DNA from 2 places in the Niveispirillum sp. KHB5.9 genome. Region 1 is predicted to be linked to the other one. Evidence: riboswitches for the same ligand, from Rfam matches in the RefSeq annotation. Region 1 holds a riboswitch; the other holds the start of a gene.
The links. Region 1 has a riboswitch for S-adenosylmethionine ahead of ACM9HJ_RS02945 (threonine aldolase family protein). Riboswitches for the same ligand answer to the same signal wherever they lie in the genome.

Region 2: it holds a riboswitch for S-adenosylmethionine, as region 1 does, so the genes downstream of both, metZ (O-succinylhomoserine sulfhydrylase) here and ACM9HJ_RS02945 (threonine aldolase family protein) in region 1, are expected to answer to the same signal.

What each region holds. Positions count from the first base shown of each region.
Region 1 covers NZ_JBLTYX010000001.1:739,120-746,836, forward strand. Annotated here, with positions in the region: gene ACM9HJ_RS02930 (hypothetical protein) at 1-218, opposite strand, end outside; gene ACM9HJ_RS02935 (coniferyl aldehyde dehydrogenase) at 402-1,802, shown strand; gene ACM9HJ_RS02940 (LysR family transcriptional regulator) at 1,799-2,710, shown strand; gene ACM9HJ_RS02945 (threonine aldolase family protein) at 2,720-3,763, opposite strand; SAM-I-IV-variant riboswitch at 3,818-3,924, opposite strand; gene ACM9HJ_RS02950 (helix-turn-helix domain-containing protein) at 4,024-4,674, opposite strand; gene ACM9HJ_RS02955 (dipeptide epimerase) at 4,838-5,842, shown strand; gene ACM9HJ_RS02960 (TonB-dependent receptor) at 5,938-7,717, shown strand, end outside.
Region 2 covers NZ_JBLTYX010000003.1:344,402-352,118, forward strand. Annotated here, with positions in the region: gene ptsP (phosphoenolpyruvate--protein phosphotransferase) at 112-2,415, opposite strand; gene metZ (O-succinylhomoserine sulfhydrylase) at 2,597-3,802, opposite strand; SAM riboswitch at 3,862-3,941, opposite strand; gene ACM9HJ_RS08305 (hypothetical protein) at 4,095-4,664, shown strand; gene ACM9HJ_RS08310 (DUF1428 domain-containing protein) at 4,677-5,036, shown strand; gene secB (protein-export chaperone SecB) at 5,125-5,634, shown strand; gene ugpQ (glycerophosphodiester phosphodiesterase) at 5,794-6,540, opposite strand; gene ACM9HJ_RS08325 (BsuBI/PstI family type II restriction endonuclease) at 6,583-7,644, opposite strand; gene ACM9HJ_RS08330 (HsdM family class I SAM-dependent methyltransferase) at 7,644-7,717, opposite strand, start outside.

The DNA of each region.
Region 1 (7,717 bases):
AACCGGTCGGCATCACCCAGATCGACCAGGGCCGAGAGCCCGTCACGCGACAGGGTCGCCCCCGCCGCACCCGCATCGGGCAATTGTTCCTGGAAGCGGCGAAGAGCGGTTTCGCGGTCGGCCAGGGGCGCAATGGCACTCTGGCCCAGCCAATGGTGCAGGGCGAGGATGAACAGCATGAACAGGCTGCTGCCCACAATCAGATAAAGAAGTGTCATCAGGTTCCGCCTCTGCAGCCCTGGCGATCATATTCGGGGTGGAGTGTTCCCGTTCTTGCCAAAAAATCATCACCTGATGCAGGACGCATCATGCATCAAGGCAGGATTGGTGATGTATGGTGGAGATAAGAAAATCAGCAAAGCACTTCGCCGGAAGAGCGATGGCGTAGGGGAGCAAGTGATATGGCGGACTTAAGCGGCCTGCTGGAAGCCCAGCGCCTGGCCGTGCTGCGCGATGGCGCGCCCGGCCTGAAGGAACGGCTGGCGGCACTGGATGGCTTGGCCGCCCTGGTCCGCCGGCATCTTGAGGACCTGATCGCAGCCGTCAGTGCCGATTTCGGCAACCGTCCCCGGCAGGAGACGGAGTTGGGCGAGTTGATGCCGCTGATGAACGGTATCCGCCATGTCCGCCGTCACCTGAAGGGCTGGATGAAGCCGCAGCGGCGTGGCGCCGGCCTGGCGTTCCAGCCGGCCAGCGCGCGGGTGGAATACCAGCCGCTGGGAGTCGTCGGCATCCTGGCCCCCTGGAACTATCCCCTGTTCCTGACGCTTGGCCCGCTGGTCGATGCGCTGGCCGCCGGCAACAGGGTGATGATCAAGCCGTCGGAACTGGCGCCCCGCACTGCGGAAATGCTGCGCGTCCTGCTGGGCACCCTGTTCGCCGACGACCGGGTGGCGGTGGTCGCGGGCGGGGCGGACATCGCGCAGGAATTCTCCCGCCTGCCCTTCGACCATCTGGTCTTCACCGGCTCCACCCGCGTCGGCCGGGCGGTGATGCAGGCGGCGGCAAGCAACCTGACGCCCGTCACTCTGGAACTGGGCGGCAAGTCGCCGGTGCTGATCCTGCCTGACTATCCGCTGGACAAGGCGGCGCGCACACTCGCCATGGGCAAGTTCTTCAACGCCGGCCAGACCTGTGTGGCGCCCGATTATGTGCTGGTGCCACGCGACCGGCTGGACGCATTCGCCCAGATCCTGATGGACCGGGTGCAGGCGATGTATCCCGCCATCAGCGGCAATCCCGATTACACCAGCATCATCGCCGACCGCCATCATGCCCGCCTGGTGGCGATGGTGGCCGAGGCGACGGCGGCGGGGGCACAGGCGATGCGCCATCGCGATCCGGGCAACGATGCCGCCCGGCTGTTCCCCCCCACCCTGCTGATCGACCCGCCGGTGGATTGCATGGCGATGCGGGAGGAGATTTTCGGCCCCATCCTGCCCATCATCCCCTATGACCGGGTGGAAGATGCGATGGCGTTCGTGAATGCGGGCCCCAAGCCCCTGGCGCTCTATTGCTATTCCGACGACAGCGCCCGGGTAGCGAAGGTGCTGGACGGCACCCGGTCCGGCGGCGTCACGGTGAATGCCACCATGCTGCATGTCGGGCAGGAGGATCTACCCTTCGGCGGCGTGGGGGAAAGCGGCACCGGCGCCTATCACGGCCGTGAAGGGTTCCAGCGCCTGTCCCATGCCCGCGCCGTGCTGCGCGTGGGGCGCTTCAACCAGTCGCATCTGGTGGCGGCCCCTTATGGAAAGATGACGCAATGGGTGACGCGACTGTTCATCGGGGGCCCATCATGAATCTGCGCCGCCTTCAGCATTTCGAGGCCCTGTACCGCCTGCAAAGCTTCGCCCGCGCAGCGGACGAGCTGGCCATCACCCAGTCGGCATTGAGCCGCAGCCTCCAGAAGCTGGAGGAGGAGCTGGGGGCGGTCCTGTTCGACCGCACCACCCACTATGTCCGCGCCACCGATGCCGGCGACCGGCTGATCCGGCCCGTGCAGGATGTGCTGGCCGCGACCGAGAACCTGGACAGTGCCGCCAACCAGCTGAGCCGGCCGGGGTCGGGCAATGTGCGGGTCGGCGTCGGTCCCTATCCGATGCAGCCGCTGCTGACCCGCGCCATCGGCCGGTTCGGTGCGGCCCATGGCGGGGTGCGGGTGACGGTGACGGGGGGCACGGCCGATGTGCTGTTGCAGGGGCTGGTCGACCGGTCGCTGGACCTTGTGGTCTGCGATATCAGCAAGTTCGACGGGTCGGCCTATGCCGACGAGGTGGTGGTGACCGCCCTGCCGCGCGAACCGCTGATGCTGGTCACATCCGCTGCCCATCCGCTGCCCGAGGGGCGGGAGCGGCGCGATGCGGTGGTGGAGCGGCCCTGGGCCCTGCCCCGACCGGCGCCGGGCAGCGAGCATCGCTTCGCCGCCCCCATACGCGCCCGCATCGCCCAGCGCAGCTTTCCCAATTACGAACTGGACAGCACCTTGGCCTGCCTGGAGGTGGTGCGCCAGGGCCCGGCCATCACCGTCGTCCCCCGTTCCCTGGCGCTGTCCGCCTGCCGCGACGGCGATCTTGTGTCCTACGCGATGCCGGCGGGGGAGCAGACCAATGACGGCATCCACCTGCTGCGCAACCGCAGCCAGAGTGCCGCCGTCACCGCCTTCGTGAGGATGCTGCGCGAGACGGCGCAGGCGCTGGTGGCGGGGTGACGGCGCAGATCATGGGGCCGCCGCCGCCAGATCCCGCAGATCATCGATCAGTGCGGTGACCCGTTCCGGGTCGGCATCCCAGGCGAACATGAAGCGGGCAGCACCGCCGATGAAGCTGTAGAAGCGCCAGCCGCGTTCCCGCAATCCGTCCAGCATCGCGATGGGGGCCGTCAGGAACACGGCATTGGCCTGCACCGGATAGGCGGCGACCACCCCTTCCAGCCCGACAATCGCCGCCGCCAGCCGGGTGGCGCAGTCATTGGCGTGGCGGGCATTGTCCAGCCAGGCGCCGCTTTCCAGCATGCCCACCCAGGGGGCGGCCAGGAACCGCATCTTCGACGCCAATTGCCCCGCCTGCTTGCAACGCCAGTCGAAATCCAGGGCCAGGTCGCGGTTGAAGAACAGGATCGCCTCCCCCACCGCCATGCCGTTCTTGGTGCCGCCGAAGCACAGCACATCCACCCCGGCCTTCCAGGTGATGTCGGCCGGCGCGCAATCCAGTGCGGCACAGGCATTGGCGAAGCGGGCGCCGTCCATGTGCAGGCGCAGGCCCAACTCGCGGCAGACCCGGGAGATGGCCTGGATTTCCGCAATGGAATAGACCAGCCCCGTCTCCGTCGGCTGGGTGATGGTGACGGCGCGCGGCTTGGGAAAATGGATGTCCGACCGGCCGGTGGCCAGGGCGCGCACGGCGTCGGGCGTCAGCTTGCCGTCCGGCGTGGGCGCCACCAGCAGTTTGGACCCGTTGGAGAAGAATTCCGGCGCCCCGCATTCATCCGTCTCCACATGGGCCGAGGATGAGCAGATGACGCTGTGATAGGACTGGCACAGCACCGCCAGCGCCAGCGAATTGGCCGCCGTACCGTTGAAGGCGAAGAACACCTCGCAATCGGTCCCGAACAGGGTGCGGAAGGCGTCGGAAGCGCGGTCGGTCCACGCATCTTCGCCATAGGCCGGCACATGGCCGGCATTGGCCGCTTCCATCGCGGCCCAGGCGGGCGGGCAGATGCCGGCGTAATTGTCGCTGGCGAATTGCTGGGGAAATTGCTGCATGTCCGACGTCCCTTCCGGCTTGTGACTGCCTTCGAGTGACGTGACGACGCGCGTGGGCTTCCCGTTTTTTGCCGGTCCGGCCACATCCCTCCTTATCGGAGGCACCACCTTGCCCGGGAGCAGGTTGGTGTCGGGCGTCGGCCCGACTCTCGATGCATGGACAGGTGAGTAGCCGGACGCCGCCGGATTGGCAAGCTGCGAAATTCTCCAATCAGGCATGCATCCCGATTGGAGAATAGAGTCCTGATTGGGACGGATATTTAAGAAGCCAGCCGCTCATCATGCAGGGAGAGAAGCGACTGCATCAGTTCCTCGTCGGCACTGGACATGATGCCCAGCACCTCCGCCTCCTCACACCCTTCCGCCACCAGATAGGCATGGCCCATGGTGCTGTCTATATAGATGGATTGCCCCTGCTCCAGAATGACGGGATCATAGAATTCTGTATTCACCACCACCCTCCCCTTCAGGACGAAGATGAATTCCTCACCGGAATGGTGGACGAGCTGGCCGAATTGCTTCGACGTCTTGGCCCTGATCTTGGTCAGAACCGGTATCATCCGCTTCCGGCGCAGTTCCGTGCACAGATAATAATAATCGTAATTGTCGGTTTCCACCCGAACCGCGCGATCCAGGTCGCCGAAGCTGCGCCGCGCCGTCACGGCGGCGGGCGACGGGTCCCCCTCCGGCTCGGCAAACAGCTCCGACATGCGCACGCCCAGCCGCCGGCTCAATTGCTGCAATTTGTCATAGGTCAGGGTCAGGCGGTCATGCTCCACCTTCGACAGGGTAGAGACCGGAATCCCGCTTTTCTCGCTCATTTCCTTGAGAGTCCAGCCTTTGCGGGAGCGCAGGCCGCGCAGCAACGCACCGAGGGTGGGAAGAGCGGAGGACAAGTGCAGATACTCCATTGACGAATTTTCTGATCAGGATCATATTGTCCCAATCAGGACAAACATGGCAACTTAGCCAGGCAATTCTATTGCCAACCGGCCGACAGGGCAATCAGCAAGCAAGGCCCGTCCCCGTGGCGGCACCCCGAACAATGGTGATCGAGTAATGGCACGACTGCACATGACGGTCGCGACCGAACGGTTGCGTCTGGCCCAACCCTTCCGCATCTCCGGCTATGTGTTCGAACATTCCGACGTCGTCGTCGTGACCCTGTCCGACGGGGAATATCAGGGCCGCGGTGAAGGCGGCGGCGTGTTCTTCCTGGGCGACGATGTCGCCCACATGACAAGCCAGCTCGCCGAAGCCAGCACCGCCATCGAGACCGGGGTGACGCGCAGGGAACTGCGCCATATCCTGCCGCCCGGTGGTGCGCGCAATGCCGTGGATTGCGCCCTGTGGGAGTTGGAAGCGGCACGCAGCGGCCGGCCGGTCTGGGAACTGGCCGGGCTGGCGGCTCCCAAGGCGCTGCGCACCACCTTCACGCTGGGCGCCGATACGCCTGAAGTGATGGCCCAGGGCGCGCGCAACTATGCCGATGCCAAGGCCATCAAGATCAAGCTGACCGGTGACCTGGCCCTGGACATCGCCCGAGTCCGGGCGATCCGTGCGGCGCGGCCCGATGCCTGGCTCAGCGTCGATGGCAATCAGGGCTTCACGGCCGACCAGCTGGACCCGCTGATCGCCGCCCTGCAGGCGGCCGGCGTCGCCCTGCTGGAACAGCCGCTGGCCCGCGACCGCGACGCCGACCTCGAAGGCTACCGTTCCCCCATGCCCATCGCCGGGGATGAAAGCATCGTGTCGCTGTCCGACATCGCCGGCGCCGTCGGTCGTTTCAACGTCGTCACCATCAAGCTGGACAAGTGCGGCGGCCTGACCGAGGGGCTGCTGATGGCGGCGGAGGCGAGGAAGCTGGGCCTGGGTGTCATGGTCGGCAACATGGTCGGCACCAGCCTGGCCATGGCCCCCGCCTTCATCCTGGGCCAGCTTTGCGACATCGTCGATCTCGACTCACCGATCTTCCTGGCCCGCGACCGCACCCCAGGCGCCGTCTATCGCGATGGCGACATCCATGTCGGTGGAGAGGTTTGGGGCACGCGTGACGCAGCGGATCGGAAAAATCTTTGACACATAGTGAAATTGGAAAATAATGTTCCAAATAGGATGATGTCGACCCAAACAAGCCAAAAGGCGCGAAACCGGGTCAGAAACGGGAGAGTTTCATGGGGATGCTTCGTAATACGCTGCTGCTGGCCACCGGTATGATGGCCGTCACCGCACCGGTCCTGGCGCAAGGCCAGCCGACCGCATCCTCCGGCATCCTGCTGGAGGAGATCATCGTCACGGCCCAGAAGCGCCGGCAGACGCTGATCGATGTGCCGCAATCGGTGTCGGTGGTCACCGGCGCCACGCTGGAAAAGCAGCAGGCCAACACCATCCAGGATTACCTGCAGCTGGTGCCTGGCCTGCAACTGGCCCAGGACACGCCCGGCCAGGGCCGTCTGGTGATGCGCGGCGTCAATACCGGCGGCGTGGCATCGACCGTGTCGGTCTATATGGACGAGACGCCGTTCGGCTCCTCCACCGCCCTGGCCAATGGCGCCATCCTGGCCGGCGATTTCGACACGTTCGACATCGCCCGGGTGGAGGTGCTGCGCGGACCCCAGGGCACGCTCTATGGCGCCAGCTCGCTGGGTGGTGTGCTGAAATACATCACCAACGAACCCGACACGGACGGGGTGGAAAGCCGTTCGCGGGTAGGTGTAGAGACCACGAAGGGCGGCGACCTGTCCTATTCCGGCAATACGCTGGTCAATATGCCGATGGGCCAGGATTTCGCCGTGCGCGCATCCGGCTATTACCGCAAGACCGGCGGCTTCATCGACAGTATCGGCACGGCCGGGTCGGACCGGGAAAACAACATCAATGACAGCCAGAGCTATGGCGGCCGGGTCTCGGCCCTCTATGCCCCGGACAACGGCTTCTCGCTGCGGCTGACCGCCCTGTTGCAGGACATCAAGGCCGACGCGCCCAGCACGGTGGAGAGCGATCACGAAACCATCGCCATGCTCTATGGCCGCCCCACCTTCTCGCAGTTCATCCCGTCCTTCCGCGATATAAAATACCGCGTCTATAACGGCACGGCCAAGTACGAGGCGGGGTTCGCCGATATCCTTTCCTCCACCAGCTTCTCCTCACAGAAGCAGGCCAGCCGCACCGACCTGACCCATAACCTGTCGGGCCTGATCAACGGCGTCTTCGGCACGCCCAACGAGATTTATCTGGGCCAGGACACCAATGTCGAAAAATTCACCCAGGAACTGCGCCTGACCTCGTCGGAGGCGGGGCCGTTCGAATGGCTGGTCGGCGGCTATTACGTGCATGAGAAGGCGTTGATCCGGCAGGGCTATTTCGCCGTGCAGCCCGGCACGCTGAACCCGGTCACCAGCCTGCCGCTGCTGGCCGATGTGCAGTTGCCCTCCAAGTACGAGGAATTCGCCGGCTTCGCCAATGCCACCGTGCATCTGAACGAACAGGTCGACGTCGATTTCGGCGCCCGCTACAGCCATAACCGGCAATCGGCCAGCCAGACCACCGACGGCGTCCTGGCCGGTGGTGCGTCGGCATATCCCGACATCCGGTCGTCGGAAAACGTCTTCACCTTCTCCGCCGCCCCGAAATACAAGATTTCGGAGAATGCGTCGCTCTATGTCCGCGTCGCCAAGGGCTATCGCCCCGGCGGGCCCAACCCGCTGCCGCCGACGGCACCGGCCGATGCGCTGCGCCAGTTCGACAGCGATACGCTGATCAGCTACGAAGCCGGCGCCAAGATGCAGTCGCCGGACGGCATGGTCAGCGCCGAACTGTCGGTCTTCCATCTGGACTGGCGCGACATCCAGCTGATCGCCGTGGTTGACGAGTATGGCATCAACATCAATGGCGGCAAGGCCAAGAGCAATGGTGCCGAAGGTACCGTGACCTTCCGACCCATGCGGGGCCTGG
Region 2 (7,717 bases), on a different contig from region 1:
CTGTCGTCCGTACTGGTCGCCCATCATTCCCCGCCGGCCTGGCCTTCGCCGCAAGCCCTTGTCTTAGCAACCGCCCGCCGGAGGCGCAACCCGCCCGGCCAGGGAAAGGGGTTACCCCAGAAGCACGCCATGATCGGCCGCATAGGCGCGCAGGTGCGGGCGCAGGCTGCGGACCGGCAGGTGATAGAGCCGGTCCATATAGGCCGCGACTTCCGCCACATGTACGGTGCGCAGCATGCCCTTCACCTCGAAAAAGGCGGGGGCGGACATGGACAGATGGCGCATGCCGACGCCCAGCAAGGCCATGGCCTCCAGCGGCTTGCTGGCCATCTCCCCGCACAGCGACAGGGTGACGCCGGCCGCGTCGCACTTCTCTACCAGCATCTTCAGCACGCGCAGCAGCGCCGGCGACAGCAGGTCGTAGCGGTTGTTCAGCATGGGATTGCCGCGATCGCTGGCGAACAGGTACTGCAACATGTCGTTCGATCCGACCGACATGAAATCGACCAGCGGCAGCAGCGCGTCCAACTGGAACAGCAGAGCCGGCACCTCCATCATCACGCCGACCTTCAGGTCGCGCGGGCCCGGTTGGCCTGCATTCTTCAGGCGCTTGACCTCCAAATCCAGGATGCGGCGAGCCTGCACGAATTCCGCCACGGTGGCCACCATGGGGAACATGATGCGCAGGTCGCGGCCGGCACCCGCCAGCAGCATGGCGCGCAGCTGTTTGCGCAGCATGGCCGGACGGTCCAGCCCGATGCGGATGGCGCGCCAGCCCAGTGCCGGGTTCTCTTCCCCCAGTTCCGGGAAATAGGGCAGGGCCTTGTCCCCGCCGACATCCAGGGTGCGGAAATTCACCGGCAGGTCGCCGGCTTCCGCCAGGACTTTGGTGTAATTGTCCAGCTGGGTCGCCACATCGGGATAGGAGGGGCGGACCATGAAGGGGATTTCGGTGCGGTACAGCCCGACCCCGTCCGCCCCGGTGCTGACCAGATGCGGCAGGTCGATCAGCAATCCACAATTCAGCATCAGCTTCACATCCTGCCCGTCACGGGTGACGGCGGGCAGGTCGCGCAGCTTGGCATATTCGGCCTGCCGGCGCTGGCGGGCGGCCAGGCTGGCCACGAAGACGGCCTGGATATCGTCGGCAGGGCGCACGAAGACCTGGCCGTTATCGCCATCGACGATCAGGAAATCCAGCGGCTCCACGCGGCGCAATATGTCGGCCGCCTGGCCCACGACGGGGATGTCCAGCGCACGCGCCACGATGGCGACATGGGAATAGGCCGACCCTTCCTCCAGCACCAGCCCGCGCAGGCGGCGGCGGTCGTAATCCAGCAGTTCGGCCGGACCCAGATTGCGAGCCACCAGCACGAATTCGTCGGGCAGGGTGCCGCCCGTGGCCACGACGGGCTTGCCGGCCAGATGCTGCAACAGGCGGTTGGTGATGTCGTTCAGGTCCAGCAACCGGTCGCGGATATAGGGATCGGCCACCTGCGCCATGCGGGTGGAATTGTCGTCCTGCACGCGCTGCACGGCGGCTTCCGCCGTCAGGCCGGACCGGATGGCCTCGCGGATGCGGTTCAGCCAGCCGCGGTCGGCGGCGACCATGCGATAGGTCTGCATGATCTCTGCATGTTCGCTGTCGGACTCGCCCACCGCGATCAGCATTTGGTCGATGGCCGAATGCATGCTGGTCACGGCTTCCTTCAGCCGCGCCAGTTCGGTATCCGGATCATCGGCCACCATCTGCCGGATGGTCAGCTGTGGCCGGTGCAGGACGGCCACGCCCATGCCGACGCCGCGGTTCAGGCTGGTGCCCTCCACGCGGGACGGCAGCAGCACCAGGTCGTTGACCATGGACAGCTCGCGGCTGTCCACCAACTCGCCCGCCACGACCAGTTCCGCCACGATCATGGCGATGGTCTGCAGCGTCTCCACCTCCTGCTCGTCATAATCGCGGCGATCCTTGTGCTGGATGGCCAGCACGCCGCGCACGCGGCCGCCGCGCAGGATGGGCACGGCCAGGAAGCCGTTGAACGGGTCTTCGCCGGTTTCCGGGCGATAGGCGAAATTGGGATGGCTGGGCGCATTGGCCAGCGCGATGGGCCGGGAATGGGCGGCCACATCGCCGATCAGACCCTCGCCCACCCGCATGCGGGTCTTGTGCACGGCGTCGGGGTTCAGACCGATGGTGGCGAACAGTTCCAGCACCTCGCCCGCGCGCATGACATAGCAGGAGCAGACGTCCGCCGCCATTTCATGGGCGATGGTCATGACGATCTTGTCGAGACGGTCCTGGGCCGACCCGCTGCCGGCCATGACGTCGCGCAATCGGGCCAGCAGGCGCCTGGCGCCTGCTACCGGATCGGGGCTCCGCCCCACCTCCGGCACAATCGCCGGGGTGCCGCTCATCATCGTCATGGCCTGACCAGTTCCATCCATGAAGCACCAGGCCCGACCCCCTGGATATGGGCGGCCGGATGGCTATCCCTACCACATGAAGCGCCGGGTCACACGGGCCGAATGCCGGTCACGGGTGCATAAATGGGGTGGCGCGGAGGATTAACCACTCCGCGCCGGCGGGCGGTCGCCCTTAGACCAGACTGTCGAGACCATGCTTCAGGTCGGCGATGATGTCGTCGGCATCCTCCAGCCCCACCGACAGGCGGATGGTGCCGGGGCCGATGCCCAGGATGGCCTTTTCCTCCACCGTCAGGCGCTGGTGCGTCGTGGTGGCCGGATGGGTGGCGAGGCTCTTCGAATCACCCAGATTGTTGGAGATCTTGACGATCTTTAGCCCGTTCAGCGTCGCGAAGGCGGCGGCTTTGGCATCGCCATTCACCGGCTTCAGGTGGAAGCAGATCAGGTTGCTGCCGCTGCTCATCTGCTTCTTCAGCAGGGCCCGCTGCGGATGGCTGTCCAGCCCGGCATAGAGCACACGCTCCACCGCCGGATGGGCCTCCAGGAAGGTGGCGACCTTGCATGCCGAGGCCGACTGCGCCTTCACCCGCAGTTCCAGCGTCTCCATGCCCTTCAGCAGGGTCCAGGCGTTGAAGGGGCTCAGCGCCGGGCCGGTGTGGCGCAGGAAGGGGGCGATCAGGGCCGCCACCTCGTCATCGCACAGTACCGCACCGCCCAGGCAACGGCCCTGGCCGTCGATATGCTTGGTGGCCGAATAGACGACGATATCCACGCCGTACTTCTTCGGCTTTTGCAGGACGGGCGTGGCGAAGACATTGTCGACCACGACGCGGGCCCCGGCCTTGTGCGCCAGCGGCACCACATGTTCCAGGTCCACCACCTCCAGGCAGGGATTGCTGGGCGTTTCCAGGAAGACCAGGTTGGTGGGTACCGACAGGGCCTTTTCCCACTCTTCCGGCCTGGTGCCGTCGATGATCACGCTTTCGATGCCGAAGCGCTTGGCGAGATCGCTGACGATATAGAGGCAGGAACCGAACAGCGCGCGGCTGGCCACCAGCCGGTCGCCGGCCTTCAGCAGGCCGAACACGGCGGCATGGACGGCGGCCATGCCGGACGCGGTGCCGAAGCAGCGTGGGTAACCCTCGTACTGTGCCAGCCGATCCTCGAACATGGCGACGGTGGGGTTGCGGAAGCGGGAATAGACGAAGCGCGAACCGTCATTGGCGAAGGCGGCCTCTGCCGCTTCGGCACTGCCATAGACGAAGCCGGAGGTCAGGAAGATCGCCTCGCTCGTCTCCTCGAACTGGGAACGGCGGGTGCCGCCATGCACCAGCAGGGTGGCGGAATTTAAATCGTCGGGCAGGTCGCTCATCGCCATGGTCCTTCAAAGCCTTCGACCGGTTCGATCGAGGCCCTGGTCGCGCCTTGCACGGCGTCCAATCCATGGCTTCGACCTTTTAGCAGCTTCTTTAAGACGTGGCCTGCAATCCGGTCACCAAATCACCACGTGGCAACGGTTAAATCCCGCCGGCCGGCACTTGTCAAGCCATGCCATTGCATGGAGACAACTCCATGGCCGGCCCTGCACCCCCTTGGTCGCCGCCCGCGATCGGCCTTAGGCTGGCGGGACAACCATTAACCATAAAGATCGACCGACAGGGGGTATCGACATGATCAAGCGTCTGGGGCTTGCGGCACTGGCGGCCGCCTTCATCCTGTTCTTCTGGGGCTTCTTCTGGTTCGGCATCTCGCCGCTGGTCAAACAGTCGCTGCAATCGTTGCCGGATGCGGCCAAGCCGGGCATCGCGGCCTTCGTGGATGCCAAGCTGGCATCGGGCACCTACATGTCGCCGGCCTATGATGACAGCACGCCGGAGATCACGGCGCGGACCATTGCCGATTATGCCGCCGGCCCGGTGGCGATGATCCATTACCGCAATGCCGGGGCGGGCTTCATGGACCCCGGCGTCATGGGCATGGGCTTTCTGCATTTCTTCGTCTCGGCCCTGCTGATCGGCTGGCTCTATCTGCGGGCCGGCGGGCCGCTGCCGGGCTTCCGCGACCGCTGGGCCTTCGTGGTCGGGGCGGGGTTGCTGATCGGGTTCGCCGGGCGGCTTTCGGAGCCGATCTGGTACCAGATGCCCTGGGGATTCTTCCTCTATTACGCCGCCTTCGACGTGACGGGCTGGGCGCTGGCCGGGCTGGCCATGGCCCGCATCCTGCGCCCGCAAACGGCCTGACGGAGACCGCCCATGTATGTCTGCGGCCTGGTGATCCCCGTGCCGGAGGAGAGGATGGAGGATTACCGGCGCTGGGCGGAACGCAGTGCCGCCTTCTTCAAGGAATATGGCTGCCTGGAAACGGTCGATGCCTGGGAAGACAATGTGCCTTCAGGCAAGCAGACCGATTTCAGGCGGGCCGTGGCGGCGCAGGAGGGGGAGAGGATCGTCTTCTGCTGGCAAATCTGGCCCGACAAGGCCACCCTGGACGCGGCGGAGGCGAGGATGCACGGGGACCCGCGCATGGATGTGGCCCCCGAAGACATCCCATTCGATGCACGGCGCCTGATCCTGGGTGGGTTCCAGGCGATTGTCACCATGGGGCGGGAGTAAGGGGGACGGCGCGGGGCCGGTTGCCGAACGGGTCTATTCCGTGCTAGGTCCCGCGCCAAACCCTTCACGCTTTTTTCCGGAGTTCCAGATGTCCGACGAGACGGTCAACCAGGCCGAAGACGCCGCCGAAGCCCAGTCCGCAGGCCCGGTGCCGCCGCTGGTCGTCAATATGCAATATGTGAAGGACCTGTCGTTCGAGAACCCGAACGCGCCGCGCATCCTGACCGGCGCCAGCGAGCAGCCCAAGATCGACCTGCAGGTCGACCTCCAGGCCCAGGGTCTGGCCGACAATGTCGCCGAAGTGCAGATCCGCCTGCGCGCCGAAGCCACGGTGGGCGAGGCCACGGCCTTCATCGCCGAGCTGGTCTATGCCGGTGTCTTCACCCTGCCGCCGCTGCCGGCCGACACGCAGCGCGCCGTGCTGCTGATCGAAGGGCCGCGCCTGCTGTTCCCCTTCGCCCGCCAGATCATCGCCGACGTCACGGCCCAGGGCGGCTTCCCGCCGCTGCTGTTGCAGCCGCTGGACTTCGTCGACCTGTATCGCCGCCAGGTCCTGGCCCAGCAGGGCGAGATCGGCGATGCCCAGGGCAACGCCTGATTTGTTTCGTGTTCCCTCAGGCGCCGGGCGCCCGCATCCGCGGGCTTGACTCACGCGCCCATGAGAGTGCTAAGCCGGCAGTCGCCGGCCTGATGGTACAAGCCGGTTACCCGATGAAAGAAGAAGCCGCAGCGCTCGGGCGCTGCGGCTTCTTCTGTTTCAGCTTTTGCCGGTCAGCCCCTGATAGAGCCCCTTGGGCGTGTCGGTGAAGACCCCGGCCACGCCCCATTGGAACAGCTGGCGGGCCTGTTCCGCCTCGTTCACCGTATAGGCCAGGACGGGCCGGCCGGTGGCGCGGAACGCCTTGATGCTGTCGGCACTTTGCCGCTTCGCGTTGATATTGATGGTGGTGGCCTCCAGCCGGTCGGCGATGGCGGCCCAGTCCGTCGGCTCCTCATCCATCAGATATCCCCGCGGCCAATGCGGGGCGACGATCTTCGCCATCTCCAGTGCTTCCACCGAAAAGCTGGAAACCAGCGGCGGCGGCCGGTCGGCGGGCCACAGGGTCAGGGCCAGCGACAGGGCGATGCCCGCCGTCTGTTCATCGCGTCCCGGACAGGGCTTGATCTCCAGATTCAGGTTGATGTCCAGCAACTGGGCGGCCTGGATGGCCTCCGCCAATGTGGGCACACGTTCACCCCGGAATTCCGCGCCGAACCAGGATCCGGCATCCAGGCGACGCATATCCTCGAAATCCATCGCGGCGGCGGGACCATGGCCATTGGTCGTGCGGTCCAGATCATCGTCATGCATCAGGATGGGCACGCCGTTGCGCGTCAGCTTCACATCCAATTCCACCCATAAGGCTCCCTGCAGGGCGCCCTCCCGCATGCCGGCCAGCGTGTTCTCCGGCGCGTGGCGGGCGGCACCGCGATGGCCGATCAGGCGGGGGATGGAAAGCGTCATGGTGCGGGTCCGGTGGTGGTGATCGGGCGGAGGATACCCGCCCTACGCCATCCCTGCCAGCTTGCCGGGCTCCGGCAGCAGCCGGACCAGCCGGTCGGGTTCCGAGGCGAACCAGACATGGCCGCCCCAAGCCAGCGAGGGCAGGGCCTTCTTCACCTCCGCCCGGTCACGGTCCAGGAAGGCGGTGATGCAGGCCACGCGGGATGCATCGAACCCACCCTCCGCCGCGATTTCCAGAAAGGCGCGGGCGCGCTGTTCGGTGACGGGACCGTCGGTCGCCACCACCTCCACGAACACCAGCATCAGGTCGGCGGCACTTTTCCCCCGGTCCAGCAGGATGATGTCGGGCAGGGTGCGGTCGGGCGTGATGCGCAGGCGGAGCTTCCTGATCCAGCCCTCGTCGCGGGCCGCCACCTTGGCGGCACTTTCCGACAGCCACAGCACCACCGGATCGGCCAGGAAGCGCGGCGCGAACTGCTCCACCACGGCCCGGGCGATGCGACTGGACGGGCCGGGGGCCAGCAACCGCGTTTCCCCATTGGGAAAGCGCACCAGCACATCCGCTCCGTCACGGTCGGCGGCGCCACGCAAGCTGACGATGCGGGCCAGGGCCATGGGGTTCAGGGTCTCATCCGCCCATTTCTTCGCGGCACTGGCCAGGGCATGGCCCTGCAGGGCCGGGTCGAACAGGGCGGCGAAGGGGGCGGCCAGGGCATAGCGCGGCTTGGAGGAGGTGGTGGGGACGCCCGGCCGTTCGATGACGGCGCCATTGGGGATCAGGCCCTGGCGGATCACCTCGTCCCGCACCTGTTCGCGGCTGTTATCCTGATACCAGCGCTCCCCCGTCGCGCGCGGGGCCTTGGCATAATCGGCGCGCGACGCGGGGTCGGCGTAGAACAGCATGCGCGTATCGCCCAGCCGCACCACATGCACGGGGTTCAGCCAGATATCGGCCCCTTCCACGGCACCGATATAGAGAAAGGCGGCCACGGTCGCGGCGGCGGCATCGCGCACACACTTGTCCCGATCCGGCGTGCCTTCCGGGAAGATCAGACGCAGGCGGCGGGCCGCCTCCGCCCGGTCCAGCAAGGCGGGCAGGGTCATCAGCCGATCCCGTACAGCCGGTCGGCGGCCTGGTCCAGCCGTTCGCGTGACGCACCCGCTGTTACCAGCGCGG